4 regions of the Planococcus alpniumensis genome follow, and region 3 is predicted to be linked to each of the others. Evidence: riboswitches for the same ligand, from Rfam matches in the RefSeq annotation. Region 3 holds a riboswitch; each other region holds the start of a gene.
What was found. Region 3 has a riboswitch for S-adenosylmethionine ahead of metK (methionine adenosyltransferase). Riboswitches for the same ligand answer to the same signal wherever they lie in the genome.
Positions count from the first base shown of each region.

Region 1: linked by a shared signal. The riboswitch ahead of G3255_RS17620 (ABC transporter substrate-binding protein) and the one ahead of metK (methionine adenosyltransferase) in region 3 are both predicted to bind S-adenosylmethionine.
Region 2: linked by a shared signal. The riboswitch ahead of G3255_RS12255 (methionine biosynthesis PLP-dependent protein) and the one ahead of metK (methionine adenosyltransferase) in region 3 are both predicted to bind S-adenosylmethionine.
Region 4: linked by a shared signal. The riboswitch ahead of G3255_RS17645 (transporter substrate-binding domain-containing protein) and the one ahead of metK (methionine adenosyltransferase) in region 3 are both predicted to bind S-adenosylmethionine.

Region 1 is NZ_JAAMTH010000001.1:3,465,850-3,473,212, forward strand. It holds gene G3255_RS17600 (ABC transporter ATP-binding protein) at 57-1,073, opposite strand; gene G3255_RS17605 (ABC transporter ATP-binding protein) at 1,070-2,077, opposite strand; gene G3255_RS17610 (ABC transporter permease) at 2,091-2,921, opposite strand; gene G3255_RS17615 (ABC transporter permease) at 2,945-3,889, opposite strand; gene G3255_RS17620 (ABC transporter substrate-binding protein) at 3,983-5,563, opposite strand; SAM riboswitch class I at 5,843-5,945, opposite strand; gene G3255_RS17625 (alpha/beta hydrolase) at 6,046-6,813, opposite strand; gene mmuM (homocysteine S-methyltransferase) at 6,972-7,363, opposite strand, start outside.
Region 2 is NZ_JAAMTH010000001.1:2,391,183-2,398,545, forward strand. It holds gene arsC (arsenate reductase (thioredoxin)) at 245-664, opposite strand; gene G3255_RS12225 (ArsR/SmtB family transcription factor) at 745-1,095, opposite strand; gene G3255_RS12230 (cation diffusion facilitator family transporter) at 1,276-2,220, opposite strand; gene G3255_RS12235 (STAS domain-containing protein) at 2,367-3,128, opposite strand; gene G3255_RS12240 (cobalamin B12-binding domain-containing protein) at 3,106-3,756, opposite strand; gene G3255_RS12245 (hypothetical protein) at 3,761-4,129, opposite strand; gene G3255_RS12250 (antibiotic biosynthesis monooxygenase family protein) at 4,126-4,431, opposite strand; SAM riboswitch class I at 4,629-4,728, shown strand; gene G3255_RS12255 (methionine biosynthesis PLP-dependent protein) at 4,805-5,929, shown strand; gene G3255_RS12260 (aminotransferase class I/II-fold pyridoxal phosphate-dependent enzyme) at 5,922-7,094, shown strand; gene ystJ (NADP-dependent malic enzyme) at 7,238-7,363, opposite strand, start outside.
Region 3 is NZ_JAAMTH010000001.1:1,301,713-1,309,075, forward strand. It holds gene G3255_RS06680 (alpha/beta hydrolase family protein) at 1-438, shown strand, start outside; gene pckA (phosphoenolpyruvate carboxykinase (ATP)) at 550-2,139, opposite strand; SAM riboswitch class I at 2,377-2,487, shown strand; gene metK (methionine adenosyltransferase) at 2,692-3,888, shown strand; gene G3255_RS06695 (gamma carbonic anhydrase) at 3,923-4,432, opposite strand; gene G3255_RS06700 (alpha/beta hydrolase) at 4,533-5,333, shown strand; gene G3255_RS06705 (LLM class flavin-dependent oxidoreductase) at 5,382-6,404, shown strand; gene G3255_RS06710 (pyruvate oxidase) at 6,514-7,363, shown strand, end outside.
Region 4 is NZ_JAAMTH010000001.1:3,474,028-3,481,390, reverse strand. It holds gene ahpF (alkyl hydroperoxide reductase subunit F) at 1-1,315, opposite strand, end outside; gene ahpC (alkyl hydroperoxide reductase subunit C) at 1,328-1,897, opposite strand; gene G3255_RS17655 (Gfo/Idh/MocA family protein) at 2,319-3,377, shown strand; gene solA (N-methyl-L-tryptophan oxidase) at 3,710-4,849, opposite strand; SAM riboswitch class I at 5,049-5,158, shown strand; gene G3255_RS17645 (transporter substrate-binding domain-containing protein) at 5,284-6,096, shown strand; gene G3255_RS17640 (amino acid ABC transporter permease) at 6,118-6,837, shown strand; gene G3255_RS17635 (amino acid ABC transporter ATP-binding protein) at 6,837-7,363, shown strand, end outside.

The DNA.
Region 1 (7,363 bases), 2.2 Mb from region 3:
CTTCATCGAAAAAAGCATCCTTCTCAGCACTCGTGCCGGGAAGGATGCTTTTTCTTCTATACATATAACGGATCTTTCGCCGCATTAGCCGGCTGTGTTTCGTCAAGCGGATAAAAACAGGCGACTTCCTGGCCCGAGAGCCCTCTTGGTTCGAGCGCCGGCACTTCATTTTTGCAGCGTTCAGTAGCCATCGGGCATCTTGTGTGGAACACACAGCCGCTCGGCGGGTTCGCCGGCGACGGAATCTCCCCTTTCAGCACGATGCGTTCCCTGCCGCGCTCAAGCAGCGGATCTGGGACCGGCACTGCCGACAACAAAGATTGTGTATACGGATGCTGGACTTTCGTATGGAATGCTCCTCGCTCCGATTTCTCCATCACTTTTCCTAAATACATGACAGCCACGCGGTCGGCCAAATGATTGATGACAGATAAATCATGCGCGATGAAAACATAGGTCAAGCCCAATTGCTTCTGCAGATCCTGAAGCAAATTGATGACTTGCGCCTGCACCGAAACATCGAGTGCGCTGACTGGCTCATCGCAGATCAGCAGTTCAGGCTCCAGGGCAAGGGCGCGGGCAATGCCGACACGCTGCCGTTGACCGCCTGAAAACTCATGCGGCAGTTTATCGTAATGGGTGTCCGGGTTCAATCCGACGAGTTCAAGCAATTCCTTGACTCTCGATTCCAGCCGCTCGGTCTTTTTATAAGCTTTCAATGGCGCTGCTATGCTGTCCCCGATTTTCATCCGCGGATTCAAACTGGTGTAAGGATCCTGGAAAATCATCTGGACATTGCGCCGCATGTCATGAAGTTCTTTTGCGTTCGCTTCTGCATAATCTTTTCCGTGGAACAGGATTTCGCCCGCTGTCGGTTGTTGCAGGCCGACGATGCTTCTCGCGAGCGTGCTTTTCCCGCAGCCCGATTCGCCGACGATGCCGAGTGTTTCGCCTTTTTGGACTTGGAGGTCAATGCCGTTAAGCGCTTTGACGTAGCTTTTCTCGCGCTGCAACAAACCTTTTTTGACGGGGAAATGGACATGCAGCCCTTTAATATCCAATAATGCGCTCATGTTGCCAGCACCCCTTCCAATTGCTTTTTCTGTTCTTCGAATTCATTGCTTGAAAGAATGCACGCTGCCGAATGTCCGCTTTCCCGTTGTTCAAGCGGCGGATCAACTTGCCGGCATGCGTCCCGTGCGAACGGGCATCTCGGTTCGAACGCGCATCCCGGCGGCCGGTCGATCAAACTCGGCGGCTGGCCGTCGATCGGGATGAGCCGCTCCGGGCCGCCTTCGCGAATGACCGGGACCGAACGCAAGAGCGACCACGTATACGGCATGGAAGTCCTGTAGAAGATATCTTCAGCGCTTCCCGATTCGACGATTTTCCCGGCATACATGACTAGGATGCGGTCGGCCAAATGGGCAACGACGCCGAGGTCGTGCGTGATGACGAGAATAGCCGTGCCGTATTTTTCCTGGATGCCCTTCAGCAAATCCAAAACTTGCGCCTGGATAGTGACATCCAGCGCCGTCGTCGGCTCATCGGCAATCAATAATTTCGGGTTGGAAGCAAGCGCCATGGCGATCAACACACGCTGGCGCATCCCACCAGAAAATTGATGCGGGTAGCTGTTCATGCGTGCTTTGGCATCGGCAATACCGACGTCTTCCAATAACTCGATTGCTTTTTCGCGTGCTTGTTGTTTCGACCGTTTTTGATGCGCTTGTATGGCTTCGATCAATTGCTTGCCGATTTTGGAGACGGGATTCAAACTCGACATCGGATCCTGAAAGATCATGGCGATGTCGTTGCCCCGCAGTTTTCTCAGTTCTGTTTTGCCCATTTCCAACACCGATTGGCCTTCAAAATGAATCGTGCCTTGCGGATACATTGCAGGCGGTTCCGGATTGAGCTTCATCAAGGAATGGGCGAGCACGCTTTTCCCGCTCCCTGACTCCCCGACAATGCCGATCGTCTCCCCTTTTCGGATGGAGAAAGACACGCCGTCGACTGCTTTTACGAGGCCGCCCGGTGTATCCAGATGGACATGAAGATTTTCTACTTGCAGCATTCGAATACCCCCTTCAGGCAAGCTTCGTTTTGCGCTTGCGTTTCGCTTGATGTGGATTAAAACTGTCTCTTAGCCCATCGCCGAGCAAGTTCAAAGCCAGAACGGTAATGACGATCGCAAGGCCTGGGAAAATGGAATACCAAGGCGCGATGGTCACGTAAATCTGTGCTTCCTGCAGCATATTGCCCCAGGTCGGCGTTGACGGGTTGACCCCCACGCCGAGAAAGCTGAGCGCCGCTTCCGCTAAAATCGCTTTAGCGAAAATGAAGGTGCTTTGGACGATGACTGGGGAAAGAATATTCGGCAATACATACTTGAAGATGATCACCGCATGGCTCGACCCGGTCGTCTGGGCGGCTTCGATATAGGATTGGTTTTTCACTTGCAGCGTTGCCGAACGGACGACTCTGGCCATAACCGGGAAAAACGCCAGCGTCAGAGCGATGATGATATTTGTGATGCTGCCGCCAAGTGCCGCGACTAGCGCCAGCGCAAGGATCAGCGCAGGAAAGGCCAAGAAGCCATCGATGATTCTCATCAGCACGAAATCCACTTTGCGGAAATAGCCGGAAATCAAGCCGATTACTGTGCCGATCACCGTCGACAGCACCGCAACGATGACGCCTACAGACAAGGACACCCGGGCCGCGACGATGGTCCGCGAGAAAATGTCGCGCCCGAAATCATCCGTGCCGAACCAATGCGCCGCTGAAGGGCCGGTCAAGCGCTGCTCCGGGGAAATCGCGGCCGGAGAAAATGGCAGCCAGGAACTTGCGGTGATGGCCGCAAGCGCAGCGACCACCAGTATGGAGAGCGCCAGCAGATTCGTTTTCTTAGTAAACATCGGTTTCGTCTCCTTCCAAATGGTCAATCATAGCGAATGCGCGGATCGAGGAATGTGTACAGCAGATCCACCAATAGATTGACGAACACATAAATGCCGGCAATGAACAGCACAATTCCCTGTACGACCGGGTAATCGCGCCGGTGGATGGAATCGACCAAGAGCTGGCCGATGCCCGGGATCGTAAACAAAGTCTCGATGATGACCGTGCCGCCGAGCAAGCCGGCCACTGTAGCGCCGAGCACCGTGGTCGTCGGGATCAAGGCATTGACGAAGACGTGGCGCATCAATACTTCACGTTCCTTTACGCCTTTCGCGCGCGCCGTTTTGATGTAATCCTGATTGACCGAATCGAGCATGCTGTCGCGCAGCATACGCGCGATGATGCCCACTTCGACGATTGCCAGCACAAACGATGGCAGCAAAATATGGTGAAGCCATACATCCGCCCCTTCCGCAAACGGCACATAGCCGGCCACCGGAAAGATCGGCAGCGCAACGCCGAAGCCGAGCACCAATAGCGTCGCGAGCCAGAATTCCGGGACCGATACGCCGAACAAGGAAACCGATGTGAAAATCGGATCCAAAACGGTTTTGCGCAACGCGACGATGAGGATCGCCACCGGAATGGCGATAACGAGCAAAATCACCGTCGACAGCGCCATCAAGCTGAAGGTCGGTCCGAAGTTCTCAGCAATCAGCGAGGTCACCGATTGCGAAGAATAAACGGAGGTTCCAAGATCCCCTGTGATGACTTGTGAAAACCAATTGAAGAATTGGACATAAAGCGCTTGGTCCAAGCCCAGTTCACGCTCCAAATCAGCAATTGCTTCCGGTGAACTGTCTTCCCCTAAAATGAGGAACGCCGGGTTGCCGGGCGTCAGATGCACGATCATAAAGACGATAACGCTGACGACCAGCATGACGGGAATCACCGACAACAGCCGGCGAATCGTATAGTTCAGCATTGCGTGTTCCCCCTTCTCCATAAAAGGAAGAAAATCGCCAGCATCGTTCCTGACGATTTTCTTCTCTTAGTTATCCTGTTTGATGGCTCGTTGTTAATTGGTTTTATACGTATTCCAGAAGCGCGGGCCGTACCATTCGCTATAGTCGTGGAGATCGGTTGTGCGCGCATTCAAGTTCGAGATGTTCGTCACTTTTTCAAACGGCAATTCTTCGTAGAGCGTTTCGTTCAAGCCGGCGAGGATCTGCTGTCGCTCTTCCTCGGATTCCGCTTGTGCCCACTGGGCGATTTGCTCCTGCCATTTCTCGCTGTTATACCACCCGCTGCTGTTCGAATCCTGGCTCAACATGCCTGCCTGGTTCGGCGAGAAGAACGGGGACCATCCGACGACAACTAGATCCCAATTGGAAGCCTCTCCCCATTTCTCAAGGTATGTTGCCCATTCGTAAGATTCCAGTTCGACCGCAAAGCCGGCTGCTTCAAGCTGCTGTTCAGCGATCTCGGCAATTTTCTTATAGTCGTTGGAATCGCTTGAGAAGATGATCTTGATCGGCTCGCCGTCGTAGCTGCTTTCTGCCAATAGGCGTTTCGCTTCTTCCACATCGTAAGACAGGAAGCCTTCTGTGTTTTCTTCCGAATACAGGGCGGTTTGGTTCGGCGTGAACAACGCGCCGTCCAACTCATAAAATTCCTCGTTGCCGTATGTCGCTTTGGCAATCGCTTCTTTATCGAGTGCCGCGTTCAATGCCTGGCGCACTTGCAGGTCATCGAACGGCGCTTCCGATTTATCCGGCGTCAACACCGTATAGCCATTAGTGGCTGTGCCCGGTTCAATGTTCGGCGTGCTTTCGATCACTTCGTACAAATCGAGCGGAACTTCATCCCCAAAATCATAAAGTCCGGTTTTCAAGCCATTGACGACCACTTGAGGGTCTTTGACGATTTTGAAATGAACCGAATCCACATACGTTTTTTTCTCGCCCGTCAAACCGCTTGTCTCATCGGTTCTTGATGCGTAGTCATCGTATTTGGAAAGCACGATTTCGTCGCCGCGCTTCCACGAATCAAACTGGAATGGCCCAGTGCCGATATATTGGTCATGGTCGAGCGGCTTTTCGCCGGCTGCTTCAGCGACCGCTTTCGGCAAGATGACAGCGGCCGATTTCGGGGCAGCTAAGTCGGAAAGTAAAGAGCTATAGGCTTTGTTCAATTGAATGGTCAATTGCGAGTCGTCTGCTTCCACGGACTCAACGTGGTCGTTGGTGATCTTGCCGACAGATGATACTTTCAGCCACCGTTCGATGGACGCTTTGGCATCTTCTGCCGTTACTGGTTCCCCGTTATGGAAAGTCACGCCTTCGCGCAAGGTGATGGTGTAGGTTTTTCCATCTTCGCTCACTTCGTAATCTTCAGCGAGCAGCGGCGCAGCTTCGAAATCCTGGTTCAAGGCAAACAAACCTTCATAAATATGCCAGCCGATTTTGCGCGCGGCACTTTCGCCCGTATACATCCAGTCCAATGTGTTCGGATCCGCGCTGATCGCCACGTTCAGTTCCCCGCCTTCTACAGGCTCTGAATTTCCGCCGGAAGTTGATGGACTTGCTTCCCCGCCGGAACAGCCGGCCAATCCGATAAGTGCAATTAAAGTGATAACTAAAAAGATAAAATTTTTCACGATGTTCCTCCTTATAATTGAAAAAATGATGATGCCTCGAGTATGTATGCAACTGCCTAAAAGCCTATCCAAGTTCCCAGATTTTCAATGAAGCGCCGAAGTGTTGATGCGCCAATCTGCCGCTCAAGCTCCGACGGTATTTCGAAAACCATTTGTCCACTGAAGGCACCTCCTTCATCAAAAATAATTTATCTTACCTGTTTACTTGGTTTTAACGTAATAAAAAACCCCTTCTTCTTTTTGACAAGAAGAGGAGCAGTTTCACACGTTCGATCGCCTCTCTTATCTCTGTACACACGGTACAAGGAATTAGCACAGTGCCGCGTGGCGGTCTGCTGCTTTGACGTCCCAGGGCCAGTCCCTCAGTCAATCTCGATAAGATGATTAAATTGTAAAGTTCATGTTACGGCCCTTGATCTGGCTTGTCAACATTATTTTGAATAAATTGAATTTATTTACATGGAAATGAAACACGATTTGATTTACCCTTGCCCGCCAGCCGGCAAGACATTAGCCTGTGCAATCCATTCAAGAGATTTGGCGACGATGAAATCTAATTCATGGTCCATGGAAGCGATGTGATAGGAATCATGGAGTTCATATTTGGACGCGTTTTCTGAACCGATTTTGCCAAGAATATAATCGGTGTTAGCTGGCGGCACAACATGATCTTCAAGCGACTGGAAACAAACGACCGGGCAGCGGACTTCGCCGAGTTTTGCGCGGACAGCATCCATATAGCCGAGCAATTGTTGATACGCCTTGACCGGCGCTTGCCCATAAGTGATTTCTACCGCATCCGCTTTTTTAATATCGGGCGCATCTTCTGTGACATAATCATGGGCCGGCTTCGTGCGGTAGGTTTCAAACTGCGGAATATCGATCGCTGGGTTGATCAACACGAGACCCTCGATTTCAGGATGGCAGCTGGCCAGATCCAAGCTCAAGGTGCCGCCCATCGATTGTCCGATGACAAAGACCGATGTGCATGACTGCTTGAGTTCTACATAAGCCTGCTCGATACTCGCGAACCAGTCGCCGTAAGAGAACTGTTCCAGATCCTTGAAATGTGTGCCATGGCCCGGCAGCCGCGGACAGGAAACCGTATAGCCTTGTTTGCCGAGTGCTTCGCCTAATTCTCTGACGCTTTGCGGCGTGCCGAGAAAACCGTGGCATAATAGGATGCCGGTGCTATGTCCTTTCAAAAAGAAAGCTTCCGCCCCTTGAATGACAGGATATTGTTCGTTCATGCAAACCCTCCTTTAGCTGTTTTAAAAGTAAGGAGGCCGACTTGCTGCCTCTAATGTGACGTACTGCGTAAAAAAGCTTATTCACATTAGACTATATTTAAAACCTACTTGTCAACTAGGTTTTATAAAATGGACGATCACTCGCACCACAGGCTGCTTTAAACTTCGGAAGCCTTCCCTTGGCGGGCCCAGTTGGCGATCGTTGCAATATCTCCTGGGGTCGTGCTGCAACAGCCGCCGATGATGTCAGCTCCCGCTTTATGCCAGGCTTGCGAATTGGCTAAAAATGCACCAGCCGACGGTTCTTCGCTCCAGGTTTTGCTTACCGGGTCGTAAGTGGCGCCGGAATTCGGATAGACGATGACCGGTTTGGAAGACGCGCTTTTCACTTCCTGGATTAAGGACTCGATAAACTGCGGCGCTGTGCAATTAATGCCGATTGCCGCCACTTGCGGTCGTTCCTCGAGCCATTTTGCACAATCCGCGATCCGCTCCCCGTCACTGATATGGAACTCATCTTTCGCACTGAACGTGAACCAGGCAGATACTT
Region 2 (7,363 bases), 1.1 Mb from region 3:
TGTAGTTTGGTTCTATTAAATAAGACTAGAGTCATCGTACATATGCTTACTCTATTCAAAAATTCGAACAGCTAGATTTGAAAGATTTAACATTCTAATATTGGAGATGAAGCAGAAGGCCATGACTCCTGGGGGATCGCCGGGCAGCCGATATCGCGACGTCCTGTCGCATCGCCTGCATGCCCCACATCCTGTGGCCCTAAAGCAAGGCCTGGAGCGCAATCTCCCCCTCGCGAAACTTCACTTACTCACCAGTTGCAGCGAAATGGCGGATGCGCGCTTCGATATCATCGCGTACCGATTGGAACACTTTCCATTTCTCTTCTTCGGTACCTTGCGCTTTCGCTGGATCCGTAAAGCCCCAGTGGTCGCGTTTTACGTGAGGCGGCGTCATCGGACATTTATCTGCTGCGTCGCCGCAAAGTGTCACCACAAAATCCGCATTGTTTAAAATTTCGGTATCGATGACATCGGATGTTTGATTCGAAATATCGATATTCACTTCATTCATCGCTTTTACCGCGTTCGGGTTCAAGCCATGTGCTTCGATTCCGGCACTCAATACTTGCCACTCGTCGCCTAAAATTTCTTTCCCCCAGCCTTCCGCCATCTGGCTGCGGCATGAATTGCCTGTGCATAAAAAGTACAATGTTTTTTTCGTCATATTGATTAACTCCCTTGTTCCATGAATGGTTTTTAGTATCTCTATGTTTATTCAACGTGATGCCTTTTCCGTATCGACAATTACTCACAACGAATGCGTAATCCCTGCTCCACCAATCTCTCGATGCGCTCATCCTGGCTCGGAATGAATGCCAAGACTTGCATGAGCATATCGTATAATTCACTGTCCTGGTTCAATGAATAGAAAATCCATTGCCCCTTGCGTTTTTCCTTCACTAAACCGAGATCGCGAAGCTTGCGCAAGTGCTGGCTGATCGCCGACTGGCTGACGTTAAAGATTTCCACGAATTCACAGACGCAGCAATCGTTTTTTTCGAGCAATTTGACCATCGACAATCTCGTCTTGTCGCCTAATAGCTTCAGCACCATGCTCGCCTTGTCGATTTCTATTTCGCGCGCTTTTACTTCCATCGGATGATTCCCCCCGCTTCTAAACTTAGGTCTGGTTAAATACTGTTATGCCAAATACAGCATATCAGCATATGCTTATATGTTCAAGCAGTGGTCTGGATGATAAAACATATACAACACGTATTTTTTATAGAAAAAAGGAGCGGCATGTTCCCGCTCCTTACTGGTCGATTCTTTTCTTCATTGATGATGATGCCCTTCCGCCCCAGGTTCATCTTGCCCTTGGCAGCGAATCGAGTCGTCGTGGGGGTGGTCTTCGGTTTCCAATTGCACGGTGACATGACCGATTTTGAGCTCCAACAACGCTTGTTCAATGTCCCTGAGCACTTGTTGACTGCCTTTTAACGAGATATCTTCATTGATGACCACATGTCCCGACATGGCATTTTTTCCGCTGGTGATGCTCCACACATGAAGGTCATGGATGCTTTTCACGGCCGGCAGCGCTTCGATTGTCTGCGCTACTTGTTCCAAGTCGACATTTTTTGGCGTGCCTTCCATCAAAACATGGATCGCTTCTTTCGTCACGCGCCAACCGCTGATCAAAACGAGGATGGCGACGACTACACTCGCCAATGGGTCTGCCCACGCCCATCCGAAGAAAATGATCAAAAGGGCTGCCGTGATTGCACCGACCGACCCGAGCAAATCACTTAAGACATGCATAAAAGCGGCACGGAGGTTCAAGTTTTCTTTCGTATCGCCCCCGCGCATCAAAATCCACGCGACGAGGATATTGACGAGCAAGCCGATGACCGCAATGGCCAGCATCCCAGAAGTCGCAATTTCCGGTGGATCGGAAATCCGGTGGTAGGCTTCATAGAAAATATAAAGCGAAATCAATACGAGCGTTACTCCATTAAAGACTGCCGCTAAAATTTCAAAACGTTTATAGCCGTAAGTCTTCGTCTGGTCGGCCGCTTTTTCTCCGATGGAAAAGGCCAGGTAGCCGACGCCGAGCGAAATGGAGTCGCTCAGCATATGTCCCGCATCCGCGAGCAGCGCAAGGCTGTTCGTCAAGTATCCGCCAATCGCCTCGACCACCATATAACTGGTGATGATCAAAAAGGCGATCAATAATGTTTTTTTATTGCGGCTATGTGAATGATCATGTGATGATTCCATCGCCAACACCTCCGCTGCAGCTTCTTATAATTCTCTTCTCTATCTGTATTCCCGAAATATCGCCAAATATCCTATGGAAAACGAAACAAATATCCAGTCACTAGTCTTCCTAACCATAAAAAAACCGGCTCCCATGGCCGGTTTCATCAATGATTTTCTGAGGCTGTTGTCAGGACGGATTCCAGTGATGCTTCAAAACGCAAATTCATTTCCCGTTTCAACAGATGCAATTTTTGGGCATGCTCTGGTTTCACCCCGGTAATGACCGCATCAATCCCCATGACGCCTAAGGTCTGCACGAGTGATTCCAGGTAACTGACACCCTCTTGCGCCACCGTCCCCATCGCTGTCAAATCGACAACAACTGTTTCAGCTGCGTATTCGTAGATTCGCGTCACAATATGCGGGCGGATCGCTTCAACTTTTTTGGCATCCAAATTGCCGAACAACGGAATGAGCACATAGCCTGCCCCGATTGCGATGCATGGTGCGGAGAGTTCGCGAACTTTCTCCAGCAGCGCATCCGATCGTTCTTTTTCCTTGAGCAATTCATAATCCGTTTCTTTCAGGCGCCCCCGCAAGCGAATTAATTGCGCTGTGATCGCAGCCATTTGTTCATCTTTCGGCACCAGTACCAGATTTAGCGAAAAATCGCTGTCCCAACGGTAATAGACGTCTGCCAAGAAAAAGCCGGCCGCTGTGATGAAATTCAATTCGACAGGTTTTTTGCTGCCGCGGGTTTTTAAAAGCCGTTCCGCTTTGGAGCGGCTGCCTTCATCGAGCAAGTCAAAAAATCTCACTGGATTTCCAAAGAGCTGTTCTGCCTCTTGGGAATAGTCGACGACCGTAAAGCTATTGTTCAATTGAAAAGCCGGAAGCGGCCATTCAGCCAGTGGAGAGCGTGTCATCGTTCGACCCCTTTCCTGTGCGGATCCATTCGCGGAGCGCACCGAGTTCCCGGACGACGACCGCTCCTTTTATATGCAAATCCGCAAAGCTCGACAAGGTGACGGCCCTGCCGCCAATGAGGACAGCAGGCTTGGATTCCACTTGTGCAAATGCTTCTGCGTAGGTTTTCAAAACCGGCAAGCGGTGTGCGAGTGCGCCCGACAATGCAACAACATCCGGCTGCCAGTCACGAGTCGATTGGAGTGCTGAATCGAGCGGCAAATTCGGCCCCATATAACGGACTTCGTATCCCTCTTCGCGGAACATCGCAGCGACCATCTTGAGCCCGATATAATGCTCTTCGCCTTCCGGGCCAAAAATCATCGCCTTATTTCGTCCCTCTTTATTTTTATTGCGCAGTTCCGTAGCGGATAAGACAAAATCACAAACGGCGGTTGCCAAATGCTCTTCTGCAACTGAAATCTCATTTTGTTCCCATAATTCCCCGATGCGGTACATCGCCGGCGTCAAAAGTTCGCCGTAAAGCTGTTCATGCGAATGGCTTTCCAGGAAATCCTGGACATATTTCAAAGCTTCCTCTTCCTGTCCTTGCAGGAAAAGATCCGAAAGCTGTGTTGACTCGTTCATTTGATCAGCCCCTTTTATGTGGAGGGAGCTCCAATAACCGGACTGCGCGATCGAGGCAGCCCCGCATGAAATCTCCTTGCGTTGTTTCAGTATAGCGCGGCACAATTTCGATAAGCCGTTGAAAATTATCGATGATGAGCGCAGTTTCGACATTGCGGCTCACGAGCACCGTCTCGAGCCAGATGGCATAATCAAGAAAGGATTGTTCACTCTGCAGCTCCCAGGCCGTTTCAAGGTAATCCAAGTGGTGATGATTGTCTTTGACCGTGTGGGCATAGCCCCGATCTCCGAAACGTTCCCATAAGTTCGGGTACGCTTCGTAAATGCCGTCTGCCGTGACTTCCGCGATTTGCTGTTTTTGCTCCTGGTTCATTCGGCCACCACTTCGTATTGATGGACTTTCGGGACAATGCCCGCGAGTTCCTGATCAGGATAGTTCTTCTCCAAATCATGGATCTCCTTGAACTCCTGGCTCTTGACCCAATTCATATATGCCTGTTTGGATTGCCATTCCAAGTGGACGGTCAATTCATGGCGCTTTTTCGTGTTTTGGATCAGCCGGAATGAAGTGAAGCCTTCCGCCCGGTCAACACGGCGCGATCGTTTTTGATATATTTCAATGACGTCTTGTATTTTGTCTTCCGGTACAATGACGGTCGATGTGACGATGTACATAATTCAGAACCCCTTTGCAACTGACTTTGTATAAGCTGGGCAGGATAAAAGTATACCTCAGCATACCATTTCAGCTTCCGAAATAAAAGCGAGCGCATTTAGGGCATTTACAAGAGTATTTTCAATATTCCGCTTGTGTTTCGAAAGTAATTACCGTATGATGGAAAACATCAACCAACCACAACTATATAAAATGATTCTTATCGAGAGAGATGGAGGGATTTGGCCCTGTGAAGTCTCAGCAACCGGACATTGTCACGGTGCTAATTCCAATAGGTGCAGCCTAGTAGATGAGAAGATAGCATATACGGCAGGGGCTTTCTTCTTAACACAGAAGAAAGCCCCTGCTTTTTGATTTGAAAGGATGAGGATCATGACACAACATAGCTTAGAAACACGCCTGGTACAACTCGGCAACCGCAGCGACCAACGCACAGGAGCGGTTAATCCACCGATTTACCTTTCGACTGCCTACGAACATGAAGGCCTTGGCAAATCCACAGGCTATGATTACACGCGGACGAAAAATCCGACACGCCAGCTTCTTGAAGAGGGAATCGCAAACTTAGAAGGCGGCGACGCAGGCTTTGCGTGCAGCTCTGGAATGGCCGCGATCCAACTGGTCCTCTCCTTGTTCCGCCCGAACGATGAAATTTTGCTTCCTGAAGATATTTACGGCGGCACGTATCGTCTGCTGGAACAATATAAAGAAAAATACCATATCCGTCCCGTATACGATCCCTTCGTCGATCCGAAAACGGCCGAAGCGAAAATCACTGACAACACAAAAGCGATTTTCATTGAAACCCCGACCAACCCGTTGATGCAGGAAATCGATCTGGGATTGTACGCACAACTGGCAAAACGCCACGATCTATTGCTGATTGTCGACAATACCTTTTTGACGCCTTTCCTGCAGCAGCCGCTCACAATCGGCGCTGATATCGTACTCCATAGCGCGACCAAATACATCGGTGGCCATAACGATGTGCTTGCTGGGCTAGTCGCCGCAAAAGGCGAGGATTTATGCGAGCAGCTTTTCAACGCCCATAACTCAGCCGGCGCAGTGCTGTCACCGCTCGATTCCTGGCTGTTGATCCGCGGCTTGAAAACCTTGCCGCTGCGCATGCGCCAACACGAAGCGAACGCTAAAGAACTCGCCCGCTTCCTTGAAACTCAAGAGACCGTGACAGACGTACTATACCCTGGAAAAGGCGGCATGCTGTCGTTCCGCCTGCGCGAAGAACAATGGGTCGGAAAATTCCTCGAGAGCCTGTCGCTCATCACATTCGCCGAGAGCCTCGGTGGTGTGGAAAGTTTCATCACGTATCCTGCGACGCAGACCCATGCCGATATGCCGATTGCAGAACGGACGGCACGAGGCGTCTGTAACCGCCTGCTCCGCTTCTCTGTAGGCGTCGAGCAGGCAGAAGATTTGATCGCTGATTTGTCACAAGCCCTGGCCAAACTGGAAAAGGAGGTCGTTTCCCATGAGTGAACGACGCGAGACGAAATTGATCCATTCAGCAGGCATTGATCCATTAACAGGCGCAGTCAATGTGCCGATCTATTTATCATCGACTTTCCACCAAGAAAGCATCGATTCGTTCGGTCCGTTCGATTATAGCCGCTCCGGCAATCCGACGCGCAAATCACTTGAAGAAACGATCGCCAAACTTGAAGGCGGCGCGCGGGGCTTGGCCTTTTCTTCCGGCATGGCAGCCATCTCATCGGCCTTTATGCTATTGAAAGCCGGCGACCATGTACTGGTCTCAGAAGATGTTTACGGCGGCACTTATCGCTTCATTACGGAGGTGCTGGAAAAATTCAAAGTCGATTATACATTCGTCGATATGACCGACCTCGGCGAAGTGGCCGCAGCGTTCCAGCCGAACACGAAAGTAGTTTACATCGAAACGCCTTCCAATCCCGTCATGAAAATTACCGATATTGAAATGGCTGCGAAACTGGCGAAAGCAAACGACGCCATGACATTCGTCGACAATACCTTCATGACGCCGCTTTACCAAAATCCGCTTGAACTCGGCGCGGATATTGTGCTCCACAGCGCGACGAAGTTCCTCTCCGGCCATAGCGATATCACAGCTGGCCTTGCGGTGACAAAAGATGCTGGCCTCGGCGAACAATTGGCATTTATCCAAAACACATTCGGATCTGTGCTCGGCGCACAGGATTCCTATACATTGATCCAAGGCATCAAAACGCTCGGCGCCCGCACAAAACAATCCGGCGAGACGACCGCACGCATTGCCGAGTATCTGCATAGGCACCCGCTTGTCGAAGAAGTCTATTATCCCGGCTTCTCGTTTCATCCCGGAAACCCTATCCATAAGCGTCAGGCTAGCCACGCAGGTTGTGTGCTGTCATTCCGCCTGGCGGATAAGGACGCCGCCCGCATTCTCGTAGATGCTTTGGAAATTCCTGTGTTCGCCGTCAGCCTCGGTGCGGTCGAATCGATCCTGTCCTATCCGGCCACGATGTCCCATGCCGCCATGCCACCCGCTGAACGTGAAAAGCGCGGCATCACCGATGGGCTTCTGCGCTTCTCCGCAGGGCTTGAGCATCCCGATGACTTGATCAACGATTTCAGCCAGGCACTCGAAAAAATCGCCATTGCCAAAGGGCTCAGCGTCGCTGATTAATTTTGTTCATTCAAAAAGACCGTCCCACTCGTCATCAAGCTAATGAGTCGGACGGTCTTTTTTTCATGCCTTTGCATCATACGCCACTAAACCTAAGAAAGCCTGAATTCCAGGGGGAGGGAATTCAGGCTTTCTTCTATTTATTATAAGACAATCTGCTGGGCAGGCTCTTTGAGCGATACTTTGGCAACGCCCGTTTCTTCGGCAGCCCTTGCGACTGCTTCAGCGACCGCCTGTGCCACACGCGGATCGAACGGCTTCGGTATCAC
Region 3 (7,363 bases):
TTGCTGGCATTTTCAAGAGGCGGCATTATGGCGCTGTGGACTGCTGTGCTGAGAAGCGATATTTGCTCCGTCGTCACATGGGCAGGCGTCACGGATACGGTGCTGACGTATAAAGAGCGGCTGGATATGCGCCGCATGATGAAGCGTCTTTACGGCGGCACGCCGAATACGGCGCTTCCGGCATTTGAAGAACGCAATCCCTTGATGCGCATCGGAGAGAGCGATGCTGCTTACTTGATTATCCATGGCTTGAAAGACGACAATGTTTCGCCTCAGCAAGCCTTCTTGTTGGAAGAAGCGTTACAGCTCAACCATCAGCCGTGTGAAACGTGGTATTTCCCGGAGTACACACATTTTTTCCCTCCTACGGCAAATCGCAAGACTGCGAAGGCCTTGACGGTATGGATGAAAGAGCAGGAAAAGCGTGACAGGGCATAGTCAAGCCTGGCCATGATAAAGCAGAGGCTTAGCCAAGGCGATCAGTAGTTAAATAAACACAAAAAAGGATCAAGAGAAATAATGCATTTCTCTTGGTCCTTTTTGATTGGATTAATTATGGGTAGGCCCGCCTTTTTGGCTGATGCCAGCATCCACAGTGCCGAATTTTTCAAAGTTGTCTTTGAATTTCTTCGCCAATTCCTGTGATTTTTGGTCATAAGCTTCTTTATCAGCCCATGCATTGCGCGGGTTCAATACTTCAGTCGGCACGCCTGGGATTTCTTTTGGCATGTTCAAGCCGAAGACGGATTCGTGTTCCATTTCCACGCCGTTCAAGTCGCCGCGGATCGCTGCGCGGACCATTGTGCGAGTGTATGACAGTTTCATGCGGCTTCCGACGCCGTATACTCCGCCAGTCCATCCCGTGTTTACTAGGTAGACGTCTGCGCCGTGCTCATCAATTTTATCGCCGAGCATTTCTGCATAGACAGTCGCGTGAAGCGGAAGGAATGGTGAGCCGAAGCATGTCGAGAATGTCGCTTCCGGTGAAGTGACGCCGCGTTCTGTGCCGGCAAGTTTCGATGTATAGCCGCTAAGGAAATGATACATCGCTTGTTCTTTCGTCAATTTGCTGATTGGAGGCAATACGCCGAATGCGTCCGCAGTCAAAAAGACAATCGTTTTCGGGTGGCCTGCAACAGAAGGGACAACGATATTATCGATAGCATCGATCGGGTACGCTGCACGCGTGTTTTCTGTCAATGATCCGTCGTCGTAATCCGAGATGCGCGTGTCTTTGTCAACGACGACGTTTTCAAGAACAGAGCCGAAACGGATGGCATCGAAGATTTGCGGTTCGTTAGCACGTGACAAGTTGATCGTTTTTGCATAGCAGCCGCCTTCGATGTTGAAGACGCCGTTATCGGACCAGCCGTGCTCATCGTCGCCGATCAATTTGCGGTCTTCGTCAGCCGACAAAGTCGTTTTCCCTGTACCGGAAAGGCCGAAGAACAAGGCAACGTCATCGTTTTTGCCGACGTTCGCCGAGCAGTGCATCGGCAGGATGCCTTTTTCAGGAAGGATGTAGTTCATGATCGAGAAGATGGATTTCTTCATTTCGCCTGCGTATTCTGTACCGCCGATCAAGATGATTTTCTTTTCCATCGAAACGATGATGAATGTTTCGGAATCCGTTCCGTCCACTGCAGGATCTGCGTGGAAAGTCGGGGCGTAAACAACAGTGAATTCAGCTTCATGCGCCTTCAGTTCTTCCGCAGTCGGGCGGATGAACAATTGATGGGCAAACAGGTTATGCCATGCATATTCGTTGATCGTCTGAATCGCCAGACGGGACTCAGGATCTGCACCGGCAAAACCTTTGAAGACATACAAAGCGTCTTTTTCTTTCAAATGATTAAGGACTTTAGCATATAGGTTTTCAAAGATTTCAGCGGAGATTGGGCGGTTGACGCTGCCCCAGTCAATTTTATCTTTCGAAATCGCCTCTTCTACCATATACTTGTCTTTAGGCGAACGGCCCGTGTATTTGCCGGTTTCCGCTTTGACCGCGCCTTCACGCGTCAATACTGCCTCCCCGTGGGATGTTGCAGCTTCCACCAATTGTGGAACGGATAATTGCATATTGATATTCGAGCCGTTCAAAAGCTCTTTCAAATCATTTGCTAGGTTCACTGAAGTCATATATATGTACCTTCCTTTTCGTTTATTCCCAAATGAATGGGGAAGATCTATATTCGAACATTAGTATAACACATTGACGCGATTAGTCTATACTAATAACTAGAAATCTGTCAATGTTCATGATTTGTGTTCTTTCAATAGTAGAAAAAGATGCATGCTTAAAAGTCTGACAATCGTTTCCGGTAAAAACGTTGACAGTGCTTGTTGCATTCCGTATGATGGGAAATTGAACGGATACTCTTATTCCGAGCTGGTGGAGGGTGCAGGCCCAATGAAACCCGGCAACCTGCTGCAATTGCAGCGATGGTGCCCAACCTGAAGCAAGGCGAATGCCTTGGACGATAAGAGTGAAAGGTGCTTATGATGATTATTCCTTTCCTCATTACTAATGGATGAGTGAAGGGATTTTTTTATGGAATGCCCTTAATCCTCGTGTGCAGGCTGAAAAAGCTGGAAGTTCAATTCCTATAAACGGAAACGGACTTGACATGGGAAAACGAGTACCGTATCAATTTCGAGAGCAATCTCGCAGGATATAAGGAGGAACTTTTTTTGACAAACCGTCGATTATTCACATCAGAATCAGTAACAGAGGGCCATCCGGATAAGATTTGCGACCAGATTTCAGACGCAATCCTGGATGCGATCCTAACAGAAGACCCGAATGCGCGTGTCGCATGCGAAACGACCGTAACGACAGGGCTCGTCCTTGTTGCCGGCGAAATCACGACATCCACATATGTAGACATTCCGAAAGTAGTCCGCCAGACCGTTAAAGAAATCGGCTATACACGCGCGAAATACGGATTCGATTCCGAGACAAGCGCAGTGTTGACAGCGATCGATGAGCAGTCGGCAGATATCGCTGCAGGCGTCAACGTGGCACTCGAAGCGCGTGAAGGCCAGATGACCGATAAAGAATTGGATGAGATCGGAGCAGGCGACCAAGGCTTGATGTTCGGTTATGCGTCAAACGAAACAGAAGAATTGATGCCATTGCCAATCAGCCTGGCGCACAAGCTCGCACGCCGCTTGGCAGAAGTGCGCAAAGAAGAAATCTTGCCGTATTTGCGTCCTGATGGCAAAACGCAAGTAACGATTGAATATGATGAGAACAATAAACCAGTGCGTGTCGATACGATCGTCATTTCGACACAGCACCATCCAGAAGTCAGCCTAGAGCAAATCCAGCGCAACTTGAAAGAATATGTCATCAATGAAGTCGTGCCGGCTGAACTGCTAGACGCTGAAACCAAATACTTCATCAACCCGACAGGACGCTTCGTCATCGGCGGGCCTCAAGGAGATGCAGGGCTTACAGGCCGCAAGATCATCGTCGATACGTACGGCGGTTATGCACGACACGGCGGTGGGGCATTCTCCGGTAAAGACGCGACGAAAGTCGACCGTTCGGGTGCCTATGCAGCACGCTATGTGGCGAAGAATATCGTCGCTTCTGGGCTTGCCGACAAATGTGAAGTACAGCTCGCTTATGCAATCGGCGTAGCACATCCGGTGTCGATTGCTGTCGATACGTTCGGCACTGGGAAAGTCAGCGAAGACAAATTCATCGAACTCGTACGCGCAAACTTCGACTTGCGCCCAGCCGGCATCATCAAGATGCTCGATTTGCGTCGCCCGATCTACAAACAGACAGCGGCTTATGGCCATTTCGGCCGTACGGATGTCGACCTTCCGTGGGAACGCACAGACAAAGCGGATGCTTTGAAACAACAGGCTAACGCATAATAAAAAGCAGGCGGATATTTTCCGCCTGCTTTTTCTATTGAAGTGATTTATAATAAGCTGCTTTTTCTGCGTACTCCCGGACGATGCGTTCCATATCCTTTTTGTCTGCTTCGTTCAGTTCACGCACTACTTTTGCTGGGCGCCCGAATGCCAATGTGCCCGGCGGGATTTTCTTTCCTTGTGCCACAAGGCTTCCTGCGCCGATAAATGCTCCTTCGCCAATTTCTGCACCATCCAAAATGATTGAGCCCATGCCGATCAGAGCGCCTTTTCTAATTTTGCAGCTGTGAAGCGTCACTTGGTGGCCGATAGTGACATCGTCTTCTAAGATGAGCGGGTTGTCCGGACTTTGGTGGAGCATCGACAAATCTTGGATATTGGTATTTTTCCCGATGACAGTCGGTGCGACGTCGCCGCGGATGACTGTGTTGAACCATACAGAGGAGTTCTCGCCGATCGTCACATCTCCTGTGACGGTCGCATAATCAGCAATGAATACCGATTTGTCAATCTTTGGTGATTTGTCTTTATATGGATAGATCATGGCAAAGCTCCTTTATCATTGATAAGATGTAATTAGTTCTAATCGTATCAAAACAACGGAAAAGGTCAATCGATCAAGCTGTATAGGGGAGGCGCGGATTATGTGGAAATGGCAAGCGGAAGGCGATGCAAAAGGCGTTATCGTGTTGATCCATAGTGCATACGAGGAGCATAAGCGCTATGCATGGCAAATCGAGAAATGGCGCAGGAGTGGGTTTCACGTCTATATGGGCGATCTGCCAGGACATGGGACACAAGCAGCAGATGATTCTGTGCACCGCGAACAATTTTTCGAGTACGATAAAACAGCCGCTGAGCTGCTGCGATTGGCAGCAGGAAATGACTTGCCGATTGTACTCGCGGGACACGGGCTTGGAGCAGCGATTGCCATCCATGCCCTTGCTGAAAACCGCCATCCGATAGCAGCGCTTATTGTCACGTCACCATGGTTTGAATTGCAAAAAGTGCCGAGCAAGCCAACGCTTGCATTGTCCGGCATCAGCAAGCTTACCGGAAAAGGGAAAATCGACCATGGCATCGAATTGCGCCATTTGACGAGACGCAAGTTCCAGGACGAATCGGCGGGTGCCGATCGAGCGATCCAGTCGCTCAGTTCACCGGCCTGGTGGAAGGAATTGCAAGGCTATTTGGAACAAGCAGCACAAACACAGCTTCCTGATTTGCCGGTCATGCTCCACGTTGGCCAGCGCGATTTGATTACGCGGACGACAGCTGGTCGCACTTGGCTGTCCAAGCAAGCGGTCAATGAGTTCCATTTCAAGGAATGGCCGTTTTGCTACCACGACCTCTTGCAGGAACCGGAACGGGACGAAATTTTCCGGTCGGCGCTACGCTTTGCCGAATCGGCAGCGGAATCCGAGAAAAGTCGCCGCAGCCAATAACACTTCATGATCAGCCTCTGTATTAAATGATAGAAAGGAAAGATCAAGATGCCACTTCGCTTCAGTATATTAGACCAATCCCCGATCTCGCGGGGCCAGACAGCCCGCGAAGCTTTAGCCAATACGGTCCAGTTGGCGCAACACGCAGAACAATGGGGCTATACGCGCTTTTGGGTATCGGAACATCACGATGCCAAAACTTTGGCGGGCTCTTCTCCGGAGATCCTGATCAGCCATATCGGCGCCAGGACTTCATCAATCCGTTTGGGGTCCGGGGGCGTCATGCTGCCGCATTATTCGGCGTTTAAAGTGGCAGAGAACTTCAATTTATTGGAGAACCTGTATCCCGGACGCATCGATGCGGGAGTGGGACGTGCGCCAGGCGGCATGCCAAGAGCATCGTTCGCTTTATCGAATGGCCGCTTGCGGGATGCGGGCCGCTTTCCTGAACAACTGGATGAACTGCGCATGTATTTGGAAAACAGCATTCCGGAGTCGCATGACTATTATGGAATGACTGCAACCCCTGTGCCACCGCAAGCACCGCCGATCTGGATGCTTGGTTCAGGCGAGGGGTCTTCGCAACTGGCCGCGGAAAAAGGCTTGCCTTATATGTTCGCGCATTTTATCAATGGCGAAGGCGGGCAGGAATTTACAGCCAATTACAGAAAAAATTTCATTTCCCATAATGGCAATGAACCGTATACTGGCTTTGCGATTTTCGCCGTTTGCCAGGAAACTCGTGAACAGGCGGAATATGTCGCTTCTTCACTCGACCTGTCGCTTGCGATGGGAGCGCAGGGCATGCCGTCTGACGGTACGCCGCCTCCGGAACAGGCAGCCGCTTACGAATACTCGAAATTCGAAAAGCTGCTCGTTGCGGATAACCGCCGGCGCATGGTCGTCGGCGACCCTGTGCAAGTAGTGGATCATTTGGAAGCGCTCGGGGAAGAATATGGCGCCGATGAAGTGATGATCGTTTCCGTCGCCTATGATTTCAATGATAAGTTAACGACGTTCCGATTGATCGCTGAAGAAATGACCAAAAGAACGTCCGAAAAAAAGCAGTAGGCTGAAAAAACAGCTTGCTGCTTTTTTGCATGTTTGCCAAAAAAGGTTTAGAGATGAGCTGGAGGGATAAAGAGATGGAACAACAGAAATAAGGAAAGAAGGAATGTATATGTTTGAACGCACGGCAGGAAGCCACGTTGTCGAGCTATTGAAGCAATGGAATGTAGACCATATATACGGAATGCCTGGAGATTCCATTAATGAATTGATGGAGGAACTGCGCAAAGTGGAGATTCGCTTTATCCAGATCCGCCACGAAGAGACAGGGGCGCTCGCTGCTTCGGCCTATTCGAAATTGACTGGGCGCATCGGCGTATGCCTATCGATCGCAGGACCTGGAGCAATCCATCTGCAAAACGGGTTGTATGATGCAAAGAAAGACAAAACACCGATGCTCGCGATTGTCGGGCAAGTGACAAGCAGTTCTGTCGGGACCGATACCTTCCAAGAGTTGAAATTGGAATCAATGTTTGAAGACGTTTCGGTCTATAACCGCCGCGTGCAAAATGCCGAGCAATTGCCGGATATGCTCAATCAGGCGGTGCGCGCAGCTTATGCAGAAAAAGGCCCGGCTCTGCTCGTTGTGTCGGACAATCTATTTAGCACGAAAATCAAGCGGGAAAAGGAGATGACCTCGCCGGAATATTCCGTGCCGCATATCCGGGCGGCGGAAGAAGATTTGAAGGAAGCGCTGAAGCTCTTGGAGACTGCGAAAAAGCCAGTCATCTTGGCAGGCAAAGGCGCACAGGATGCACCTGGCGAAGTATTGGCATTTTCGGAAAGGCTGAAAGCGCCAATCATTGCATCGCTTCCGGCTAAAGGTTTGATTCCAGATGATCACCCGAATAACCTAGGGCAGCTTGGGCAACTCGGGACAGAACCGGCTGAACAGGCGATGAAACAAGCCGACTTGGTGATCCTGGCCGGCACAGCCTACCCGTACCGCGAATATTTGCCGG
Region 4 (7,363 bases), 2.2 Mb from region 3:
GGACGAAGACGCCGGATAGTTCGACATGCTTTTCTTCGCCGCTTTGAAGGTCGATATAGGAAATGCCGTTCACTTTATCGGTGCCGGTAATTTCCTGTGTGCGGGCATTTGTCAGCACCGTGACGTTCGGCAGGCTCTTCAGGCGATCCTGCAAAACGGAATCCGCTTTAAGCTCTGCGTTGTATTCCAACACCGTCACGTGATTCGTGATGCCTGCAAGGTCGATCGCCGCTTCGACGCCGGAGTTGCCGCCGCCGATGACCGCGACGTCTTTGCCGGCAAATAACGGGCCGTCGCAATGCGGGCAGTAGGCCACGCCTTTGTTCTTGAATTCCTCTTCGCCCGGAACGCCAATATTGCGCCAGCGGGCACCTGTTGAAAGAATGACGGTTTTGCCTGTGACGACAGCGCCGTTTTCGAGTTCAAGCTCGAACAGCTCTTTTTTCTCTAAGCGTTTTGCGCGCTGCAAGTTCATCAGCTCGATATCGTATTCTTTCACATGCTCTTCGAGGCTGGCCGCAAATTTCGGGCCTTCCGTGTGCTTGACGCTGACGAAGTTCTCGATGCTCAAGGTATCCATCACCTGGCCGCCGAAGCGTTCCGCGACGATGCCTGTGCGGATGCCTTTACGAGCCGCATAGATCGCTGCGCTGGCACCAGCTGGGCCGCCGCCGACGACGAGCACGTCAAACGGATCTTTGCCTTCGAATTCGGAAGCGTCTGGTGAGCTGCCGAGTTTCGCAAGCAATTCCTCAAGCGACATGCGGCCGCTTGCAAACGATTCGCCGTTCAAGAAGACTGTCGGAACAGCCATGATGTCTTTGCTTTCGACTTCTTCTTTGAAGGCAGCCCCGTCGATCATCGTATGCGTGATGTTCGGGTTGAGGACGCTCATCAAATTAAGTGATTGCACGACTTCTGGGCAGTTCTGGCAGCTCAAGCTGATGTAAGACTCGAAATGGTATGTGCCTTCGAGTGCTTTAATCTGTCCCATCGTTTTTTCGTCGGCTTTCGGCGCACGTCCGCTCACTTGCAATAAGGCAAGGACGAGCGACGTAAACTCGTGGCCGAGCGGGATGCCGGCAAAAGTGATGCCCGTTACTTCTCCAGGACGGGTGACGCTGAAGCTCGGGGTTCTCTCAAGCTCCGTGCGCTCCATTTGAATGCGCGGGGACATGGCGGATAGTTCTTCCACCAAATCGACCATATCTGTTGATACCTTATCGGATCCGGCGCTCACTTGGAGCAGCACGTCGCCTTCCAGTAGCTGCAAGTATTGCTCTAATTGAGATTTGATTTGCGCATCTAGTATCATTGTCAAAACTCCTTAAATTTTGCCTACAAGGTCAAGGCTTGGCTTCAATGTGTCGCCGCCTTCTTCCCATTTAGCCGGGCATACTTCGCCTGGGTTGTTGCGCACGTATTGTGCCGCTTTGATTTTGCCGACAAGCGTGCTTGCGTCGCGGCCGATGCCGTCTGCGTTAATTTCTGCAGCTTGGACGATGCCTTCTGGGTCAACGATGAATGTGCCGCGCTGTGCAAGGCCTTCTTCTTCGTTAAGAACATCGAATCCACGTGAAATGCGCTGCGACGGGTCACCGATCATGGTGTATTCGATTTTGCCGATTGCATCTGAATGGTCGTGCCAAGCTTTATGGGTGAAGTGAGTATCTGTAGAAACAGAGTATACTTCCACGCCAAGCTCTTTCAATGTCGCGTATTGGCTTTGGAGGTCCTCAAGTTCAGTTGGGCAAACGAACGTGAAGTCTGCTGGGTAGAAGCACACAACGCTCCATTGGCCTTTCATGTTTTCTTCTGTGACCTCAATAAAGTCGCCGCTCGCCGCCTGGTAAGCTGACGCGTTAAATGGTTGGATTTCTTTTCCGATCAAAGACATAAAATAATTACCTCCTGAATGTTTTTTTAGAATGACCATAACCGACAACGCAAAAAAAATTAATCGAAGCGGGCCGCTTCAATTAATATCGTTATCTGATTATAATAATTCTAATTCTATTTCCATTGTCATATGAAACGGATATTTTGTCAAAGAGAACCCTGATTTGTAAACGTTTTCTTTATAATCAATTATAAAACCTAATGAATGAGTGCCGTTTCCCGTATTTCACATGGAAATGAAATAACGGAAAAAGATTGTGAAATTAATTTCAATCAAATATTTCAGAATATGATAAAAGTCCATTGACTATAAAATTCTCATTACTGCTCCCTAATTGATAGTGAAGTGTCGAAGAAGATGGGGATATGGAATTTCATCAGCATCGTTTATGATAGGAATAAAAGAGCGAGGGGATGGCATGGTCATGAAAGTAGGCATCATTGGCTGCGGCGCCATTACGAAAATGCGCCACGCACCGGAATATACAGCGAATCCATATGTGGATGAAATCGTCTTTTACGACCGAAATCTCCACCGTTCCGAAGCGATGGTCGAATTGTTTGGCGGACGGAATGTGGAAAGCGTCGAGGAATTGTTCAACGATCCCGAGATCACAGCCATCAGTGACTGCTCGTCGAATGAACATCATCATTTATTCTCGACACAAGCGCTATTGAGCGGCAAGCACGTGCTGTGCGAAAAACCGATTTCCTTAACGATTGAACATGCCAAGGAAATTTTGGCGGCACAGAAAAAATCCGGCAAGAAACTGATGGTCGACCACAATCAGCGGTTTACGCGCGCGCACCAAAAAGCACGGGAAATCCTGGCCAGTGGAGAACTCGGGAAAATCTTGACCTTCCGCACCGCTTTCGGGCATTCAGGCCCAGAATCCTGGGGCATCAATAAAACGAAATCGACATGGTTCTTCAAAAAGGAGCGCTCGGGCTTCGGCGTCGGCGGCGACCTCGGCATCCATAAAATCGATTTGCTGCATTACCTGCTCGATGATGAAATCATTCAAGTGAGCGCCTTTCAGGGAGCTTTGCACAAAACGGATGAAAACGGCGAGCCGATTGAAGTATGCGACAACCTTGTCTGCAGCTTGGCGACCGAAAAAGGGCGTCTCGGGAACGCTGCCTTCTCCTGGACCTATTACGGGGAAGAGGACAACAGCACCGTTGTGTATTGCGAGAAAGGCATCATGAAAATCTATCACGACGACGAGTATCAGCTGGAACTCATCCTGGAATCCGGCGAGAAAGTGAACTACCAGCTGGAAGCGATTCAAACGAATGACAACCAGACTCCGAGCGGTGTCATTGATGCGTTCGTCGATTCGATACGCCTGGACCAGGAACCAATCGTCACGGGAGAAGATGCCTTGAAATCACTAAAAGTCATTTTGGGCATCATGGAAGCAGCCGACACCAAGCAAGTGGTCACCATCGAAAAAGAGTCTCTCCTTTATCAATAAGGAGAGACTCTTTGCTTGTCGAGAAAAGTTAAGAAGCCGTATTTTCCGAAGCTTATCGCTCGCTTTCCGTGGGCTCGCGCCCAAGCCTCCTCAGCCGCTACGCGTCTTGCGGGGTCTCGGTCGTCTCGCTTTACCACTGGAAAGATAAGGTCGACCTACGGGAGACATTATCTTTGCGAAAGTAATGCGTAGCATTATTGAGCAGAAGGGGTTACGAGCGAACGCTTCTCCAAATACTTAGGTAGAACATTGATCTTAAAATGTAGAATAAGTGATTTTCTTTTTATCCATAGTGAATCACTAATTTCTTCAACACTCTTTTTTCATTTCGCTCATAGTTTGAAACGGTTGAGTGAGAAGGGGGCGATGTCGAATTCGGTGTGGCCGTCTATTGCCAATTGGCTCAACACTTCGCCCATGACGCTGCCGAATTTAAAGCCGTGGCCGGTAAAGCCGCAGGCGAAAATGACGCGCTCGTTGTCCGGATGGCGGTCGATGATGAAGTTATGGTCGTCGGAGACGGTGTATAAACACGTTTTGCCTTGTTTCAATTCTCCGCTCGCTTCTGGCATATACAGGTCCAGGAATCTTCTTAAGTCGCCCTCATCAAATTCGTATTGCCCGAAGTTCTGGGTTTGTTCGTCCGGGTCGATTGGCTGCCCGCCATCCGAGCGTCCGACTTTTACGCCAGCGCCGTCGATGCTCGGGAAGCCGTAGAACATCATCTCGGGGCCTTCCACAAAAAAACCGGGAAATTGATCGGCATTGTACATCTCCGGTGCTTCAAACCAGCCGACCGCTTTGCGCGTCGGTTGGATCGGCAATTGCAGGTCTGGCAGCAGCTTCTTCGCCCATGCACCGGCTGTGACGATCACTTTCTCAGCATAGAAAACCCCTTGTCCGGTGGAGATTTTCACGCGATCCCCGTCCTGTATATCGATGTGCTGGACGGGTGTATTCGGCACGTAGTGAACGCCGTTTTCGAGCGCCAGTTTTTTATAGGCACGGATGGCATTTTCGCTGTACAACACGCCTGCCTGCGCCTCGTAGCAGCCGATGAAATGCTCGGGCACAGTGAAGCCCGGCCATCTTTCTTGGATGGCGCCGCTGCTTAATATTTCGAGCGGCAAGCCGTAGCTATTGGCGGCTGCAATGCTTTCCAATAGAAAAGGCGAGTCTTCCGGGCCGAGCCCGATGACGCCGGTCTTATCGAACACTTTGTAGCCGGTCTGCTTCTCCAAGTCTTCCCATAATTGCTGCGCGCGCAACACTAACCTAACGTAATGCCTGCCTTCCCCGTAAGCGTGGCGGATCAACCGGGTGTCCCCGTGATGGCTGCCGTTCGCATGGGGCGGGTCGAATGCATCGATCACCAATGTCTTCTTGCCTTGCTGTGCCAAAAAGGCGCCGGCGGCCATCCCCATCGTGCCGGCACCGACGATGGCGACGTCGAAAATAGTTTCCTCGCTCATCTTGTGTTCACTCCGCTCTTGTATTGAATGCATGCCGCCCAACCCGGCAACAATTGAATATTAAATTGATGGTATTCAATGCAGCACGCTTTGTCAATTTGCTCTTGAATTTTTATGCGAAATTTTGATTTATTTTAAAAAGGGTTTGACAGCAAGGACCATCTCAAATACTATCGTTAATATATTAAAAAAATTAAATAACTTATCCAGAGAGACTGAGGGACAGGCCCTATGACGTCCAGCAACCATCATGCATGTTCATGAGAGGTGCTAATTCCTGCAGGATGTATTCATTCTGAGAGATAAGAAATTGGTCGAAGCCTCTTTCCTATTGAAAGAGGCTTTTTTGCATCCAAAAGGAGGGCAGGCGCTCTACATAAGGCGGAAAGTCCAGCCCTATCGTAAAAAACTACACACCAAAAGGAGCTTGAATTATGAAAAGAAACGCTTATGTATTCGCAACTGCCTGTTTAGTAGGTCTTGCCGGAACACTTGCCGGCTGTTCATCGGAAGAGACGGCGAACGCTACAGGAGACCAAGTGATTCGCGTCGGAACGCAAAATGATTATCCGCCTTTCGCTTTCGCGGATGATGCCAATCAACTGACGGGCTATGACGTGGACATGATGAAAGCCGTCGATGAACAATTGGACGGCTATACGTTCGAATACGTCGCTGTACCGTGGGACAGCATGTTCCTTGCGCTCGAGTCGAATAAAATTCAGGCCATCGCCGACCAAGTAGCGAAAACGCCGGAACGCCAAGAAAAATATTTGTTTACCGATGAATCGTATTTCGCAGCGGAAACGGTCATCGCAGTAAAAGAAGGCCGCGAAGACATCCAAACGATTGAAGATTTGGAAGGCAAAGCGGTTGGGGCGTTGGCAGGCGATTCTTATACTTTATTGCTTGAGGAGTATAACGAAACCGCCGCAGAGCCGATCGAACTGAAATACAGCGAAAGCGGCAACCCATCGGAAATTCTGCAGGATGTGCAGAACGGACGCGTAGATGCTTACGTCAACGACCCGATCATGATGAACGCGGTACTGGAAAAAAATGAACTCGGCGTGGAGATTGTCGGCCAGTCCTTAGTTAATGACGATATGGGCATCGTCTTGAAAGACGAAGAAAAAGGAAAAGAGCTGAAAGCCTTAATCGACCCGATTTTGAAACAGCTGAAAGAAGATGGCACCTTGTCCGAACTGTCCAAGAAATGGACCGGCGGCGACTACATCCCTGAATAAGCTAGCGGAAGGACAGAAACCATGGAAAATTTACTGGACTTGAATTTCTTGATCGAGAGCTTTCCTGCCATTATCTCCAGGCTGCCGGTTACGATCGGCATCGCAGTCGGCTCGCTGCTATTGAGTTTAATCATCGGCGTGGCAGCGGCATTGATTAAAATCTACAAAGTGCCTGTGCTCAGCGTCATCACGTCGATCTATATCTCCTTTATCCGGGGCACACCGTTATTGGTGCAGATTTACCTGGTGTTTTACGGGATTCCGAAAATCATTTATTTTCTCCAGAGCGAATACGGCTGGCTTCAGTCGGCGGATGTCAATAGCATCGCGCCGGAATTCTATGCCTTGATGGCCTTTTCCATCAATTTGGGCGCGTATTTATCCGAGACGATCCGTTCGGCGATCGAATCGGTCGACCGCGGGCAGTTCGAAGCGGCCAAAGCGATCGGCATGACGCCTGTGCAGATGATGCTGAAGATCGTCTTCCCGCAGGCCTTAACGGTGGCGATCCCGAACCTCGGCAATATGTTCATCAGCACGATCAAAGACACTTCGCTCGTGTTCATTATCGGCGTTATCGATATCATGGGGCAGGCAAAAATCCTCGGCTCCCGCGGCTTGGCGTTCTTTGAAGTGTATATCGCCGTCTCGGTCGTCTATTGGATCTTATGCATTGCCGTCGAGCGCTTATTGGTGAAGATCGAGAAACGCGCACGCCGATATGAAAGAGGGATTGCCTGATGATCAAATTGGAGAAGCTGCATAAATATTACGATCGCCAGCATGTTTTGAAAGGCATCGATTTAACCGTCGAAAAAGGCGAAGTGGTGGCGGTCCTTGGGCCAAGCGGTTCCGGGAAATCGACGCTGTTGCGCTGCATCAATTTTTTAGAGGAGCCGACGAGCGGCATCGTGGAAATCGGCGGAAAGCGGGTGGATGCGGCCACCGCCAAGAAAAAGGAGATTTTCGCGCTCAGGACCGCAACGGGCATGGTGTTCCAGCAATACAACCTGTTCAAGAATCTGACCGTGCTGCAAAATGTCTCCGTCGGTTTGACGAGCGTCAAGCGGATGAAAAAAGACGCCGCCGACAAGAAAGGCATCGAGATGCTCGAGCGGGTCGGCTTGTCGAACAAACTGAGCCATTACCCTGCGCAATTGTCCGGAGGCCAGCAGCAGCGTGTCGGCATCGCCCGTGCGCTGGCTTTGGACCCGGAAGTGCTGTTATTCGACGAACCGACTTCTTCATTGGACCCGGAACTGGTCGA